2 regions of the Burkholderia sp. 10_S31 genome follow, and region 1 is predicted to be linked to the other one. Evidence: riboswitches for the same ligand, from Rfam matches in the RefSeq annotation. Region 1 holds a riboswitch; the other holds the start of a gene.
What was found. Region 1 has a riboswitch for manganese ahead of AC1Z3W_RS23355 (TMEM165/GDT1 family protein). Riboswitches for the same ligand answer to the same signal wherever they lie in the genome.
Positions count from the first base shown of each region.

Region 2: it holds a riboswitch for manganese, as region 1 does, so the genes downstream of both, AC1Z3W_RS03045 (sodium:calcium antiporter) here and AC1Z3W_RS23355 (TMEM165/GDT1 family protein) in region 1, are expected to answer to the same signal.

Region 1 covers NZ_JBXOWK010000003.1:710,625-712,819, forward strand. The annotation lists gene AC1Z3W_RS23350 (DUF4136 domain-containing protein) at 1-459, shown strand, start outside; gene AC1Z3W_RS23355 (TMEM165/GDT1 family protein) at 512-1,084, opposite strand; yybP-ykoY riboswitch at 1,163-1,300, opposite strand; gene guaD (guanine deaminase) at 1,397-2,195, opposite strand, start outside.
Region 2 covers NZ_JBXOWK010000001.1:658,937-661,131, forward strand. The annotation lists gene AC1Z3W_RS03045 (sodium:calcium antiporter) at 1-915, opposite strand, end outside; yybP-ykoY riboswitch at 998-1,173, opposite strand; gene AC1Z3W_RS03050 (heavy metal sensor histidine kinase) at 1,307-2,195, opposite strand, start outside.

The DNA of each region.
Region 1 (2,195 bases):
GCGCAGGCGCGCTATCTGGTCGGGTTGACCTACGGGGTCGGCAGCGATCTGGTGACGGTGCCGCAGCCGGTCTACTACGACCCGTGGTTCATGGGGCCGGGGCCGTACTGGCGGGGCGGGCCGTGGGGCCCGTGGGGGCCCTGGGGGCCGATGCCGGCCGGCTATGTCGCGCAGACCTACCAGGTCTTCGACTACACGCTCGGCATCCGGATTACCGAGCGTGCCACCGGCAAGGAGGTCTACAACGTGACCGCACGCACCACCGGCGACAACGGTGCGCTGCTGTATGCGATGCCGTTTCTCGCGCGCAGCGCGCTCGCCGATTTCCCGTTGGCGAACGGCGCGATCCGCACGGTGCGGCTGCCGGTCGACAAGCGCGGTGGCCCGGCTGCGCCGCAGGCCGCCAACGAGCGTGCGGTGCCGGCCGTGCCGGCATCGGGCGCGGTGGTCGCGAAGTAACGCGCTGTCGACTCTGGCGCGGCCGCCCGGCCGCGCCGCTTGCCGGCGTGCGTCAGACCCCGACGCCGAGCAACGCCAGTGCGCCCAGCACGACGAACAGCACGGCCGCGATGCCGTGGACCAGCTTCGTCGGCAGGCAGTGCGCGAAACGGTCGCCCAGCAGGATCGCGGGCACGTTCGCGAGCATCATCCCGAAGGTCGTGCCGGCCACCACGCCGATGTAATCCTGGAAGCGCGCGGCGAGCGCGACGGTCGCGATCTGCGTCTTGTCGCCCATTTCCGCGAGGAAGAACGCGACGAGCGTCGCGCCGAACACGCCGAGCCGCGAGCGGTTCGTATTGGCTTCGTCGGCATCAAGCTTGTCCGGCACGAGGATCCACAACCCCATCGCGATGAACGAGAACGCGAGCGCCCAGCGCATGATCGACGGCGTGACAAGCGCGCCGAGCCATTCGCCGAGCGCGCCGGCGAAGCCGTGGTTCACCAGCGTCGCGACGAGCACGCCGAGAATGATCGGCACGGGCTTGCGATAGCGCGCGGCCAGCACGAGGGACAGCAGTTGGGTCTTGTCGCCGATTTCAGCGAGGGCGACGGCGCCGGTGGAGATCAGGAAGGCTTGGGACACGTATGGGGTTCCACGGGCCGGTGTTGTGCGTGCGAGCGACGATCCGCCGCGCGCCGGGCCCTGAAGCGGCGCGTAGTGAACCATCGGTCTCGCCAGGCCTCGGTGGCTGCGTCCGCCATGGCCGAACGGCCAAGTCTGTTGACGGACGCCTCCGTCACGATGCGCGCCGGGGGCGCGGGGCATCGAGCGGAGCGGCTACTCCCCAATGAGCGGCGAATTCTAGCACGGTGTGTGCCGTGCGCGGCGCGAATTCGGCGGCTCCGGCATGCATCGTGGCGCATGCCGGAGCAGGGCGAGGCAAACGCGCGTGAGTTACGCGGCGGCGCGGCGCGCGGCGCCGCGCTCGTGCACGAGCCGGCCGGCCGCGTATGTGCGATACACGGCACGGTCGTCGCCGAGCAGTGCGAACGCGAACAGCAGTTCCTCGAGCGAATCCGCGCGCTTCGTGCGGCGCGCGAGCAGCGGCGTGGCCTGCGGGTCGAGCACGACGAAGTCCGCTTCGGTGCGCGGCGCGAGCGTGCCGACCGTGTCGGCGAGATCGAGCGCCTGCGCGGCGCCGGCCGTCGCGAGCCAGAACATCCGCGTGGCGCTCAGGTGGTGGCCCGACAGCCGCGCGACCTTGTGCGCCTCGTTCATCGTCTGCAGCATCGAGAACGACGTGCCGCCGCCGACGTCGGTGGCGAGCGTGACAGGCACGTCGTATTCGCCAGCCTTGTCGAAGTCGAACAGCCCGCTGCCGAGGAAGAAGTTCGACGTCGGGCAGTGCGCGACCACTGTGCGCGTCTCGGCCATCCGGCGGCGGTCCTCGTCGTCGAGGTGGATGCAGTGGCCGTACACCGCGCGCGGACGCAGCAGCCCGTAGCGATCGTAGATGTCGAGATAGCTGCGGTGGCCGGGGAACAGCTCCGCGACCCATTTCACTTCATCGACGTTTTCCGCGACGTGGCTCTGCACGAACACGTCCGGATGGCGGCGCGCGAGTTCGCCGCATGCCTCGAGCTGGGCCTCGGTGGACGTCGGCGCGAAGCGCGGCGTGAGCGCGTACAGCTGGCGGCCGTTGCCGTGCCAGCGGTCGATCAGCTCGGCGCTGTCGTCATAGCCCGATTGCGCG
Region 2 (2,195 bases), on a different contig from region 1:
CAGCCAGACCGCCGCCGCGAGCGTGATGACTACACCGGTCAGCACTTCGGGGCGCGGCTCCCACGGCGTCAGCATGATGCCGATCGCCGGCAGCAGCGTGCCCTGGAACACCATCGCGCCGGTGATGTTGCCGAATGCGAGCGTGTCCTTCTTGCGGCGGATCCACAGCACGCTGTTGACCTTCTCCGGTAGCTCCGTCGCAATCGGTACGATGATCAGCGACAGCAGCAGCGCGGAAATGCCGAGCAGGTGCGACACGCCCTCGACGCCATGAATGAAGCCCTTCGCACCGCCGACGAGCAGCGCGACGCCGAGCGCGAGTTGCAGCGCGATGGTCGCGAGGTTGGTCGGCAGCCCGACGCGCGACAGGAACATCGCGTGCGGCGCTTCGGTGCCGTGCCCGGCATCGACGAGCTGCATCGATGCGCGGAACGTCATTACCACGTACATCACGTAGATCCCGACCAGCATGACGGCGAGCAGCGCGCGGACGGCCCACACGTGATGCGGGATGAACATCGCGACGGTGGCGAGCGCGAACGCGGCGATGAAGTAGTTCAGGTCGCGCACGAAGCCGGTCCGCTCAGGCGCGATCGTGCCGGTCAGGCCGCGCGAGCGGATCACGGCGAGCGTCATCAGGAAAGTCGTCAGCGTCGCGAGCATCAGCGGCGCGCCGAGAATCGCGCCGACGCCGATTTCCTCGTTGACGGCCGCGTTCGACGTGCCGCCCGCGAGCGCGAGCAGCGGCACCATCGTTTCGGGCAGCGCGGTGCCGACGGCCGCGAACAGCGAACCGGTGACCCCCTCGGAAATCTTCAGCCGTTCGCCGAGATGTTCGAGCGCATTCGTGAAGAGTTCGGCGGCGACCAGGATGACGATCAGCATGAACGCCAGTTCGACGAGCATCGACGTCATGCGGCACCTCCGCAGGCAGGCATGCGGACGGTCGTGGAACTCACGAAATGTGAAGGGAAGGCAAGGAGGAACATGGGGACTCCGTGGTCGGACGTGGACGAACCATGACGCATCTGCCGACGTCCGACCAGGACCGACGCGATGCGTCGATGGTCTCGCCAGACCGATTCGGCCGAACGCGCCACGGCCGCAGGCCGAGTGTGTTGACGCGTTCGCTTTCCGGGGAAGGAAAGCAGGCTACTCCCCAAAGACGAAAGGCAGTCTAGCCGAGCCGGCCGCTTTCGGCAAGATTGGGCGGTCACACCCTTTCATTCGGGACGGTAAGTCGCATTACAGCGGATGCGCATGGCGTACGGCGAAGCAATCGGCGTGCGCGCGCGTCACGCTTGGGTCATGAAGCCCGGGCCGGGAAATACAGCGCGAACGTCGTGCGCCCGTCGCGGCTCGCGACCTCGACCTTGCCGCGGTGCAGTTCGACGATCGACTTGACGATTGCGAGCCCGAGCCCGGCGTTGCGCGCCGCGCCGTGCCGCGACGAATCGATCCGGTAGAAGCGCTCGAAGATCCGCTCGATCTGCTCGGGCGGAATCGCCGCGCCGCGGTTCGTGACTTCGACGACCGCGTACCCGGGCCGCGTCGATACGGCCAGCTCGACCGTCGACCCGGATTCCGCGTGTTCGAGCGCGTTCGACGCGAGGTTGCTGACGGCGCGCCGAAACAGCGTCGCGTCCGCGACGACCGGCGCTTCGCCCCGCACGTCGAGGTGCACGCCGGCTTCGTCCGCCAGCGCCTGGAAATACGACGCGAGCCGGCGCAGTTCGTTGCCCGCGTCGAGTTCGACAGTCTTCAGGTGCTGTCGCGCATTGTCCGTGCGCGCAAGAAACAGCATGTTCTCGATCATCCGCTGCAGCCGCTCGCATTCCTCGATGTTCGAATCGATCAGCGCTTCGTATTCCTCGGTGGTGCGGGCGCGCGACAGCGTGACCTGCGACGCGCTGATCACGTTCGCGAGCGGTGTGCGCATGTCGTGCGCGAGGTCGGACGAGAACTGCGACAGCCGCACGAACGCGCGCTCGAGCCGGTCGAGCATCCGGTTGACCGACGTGGCGAGCTCGCGCAGTTCGACCGGGCCGCCGCGTGCATCGAGGCGCGCGTTCAGGTTGTGCGCCTCGATGCGCGACGTCTGCCGGCCGAGGCTCTCGACCGGGCGCAGGCCGCGCGATGCGACCGCGTAGCCGAGCGCGCCGACCAGCAGCGCGCCGAGCGCGGCCGCGAGCCAG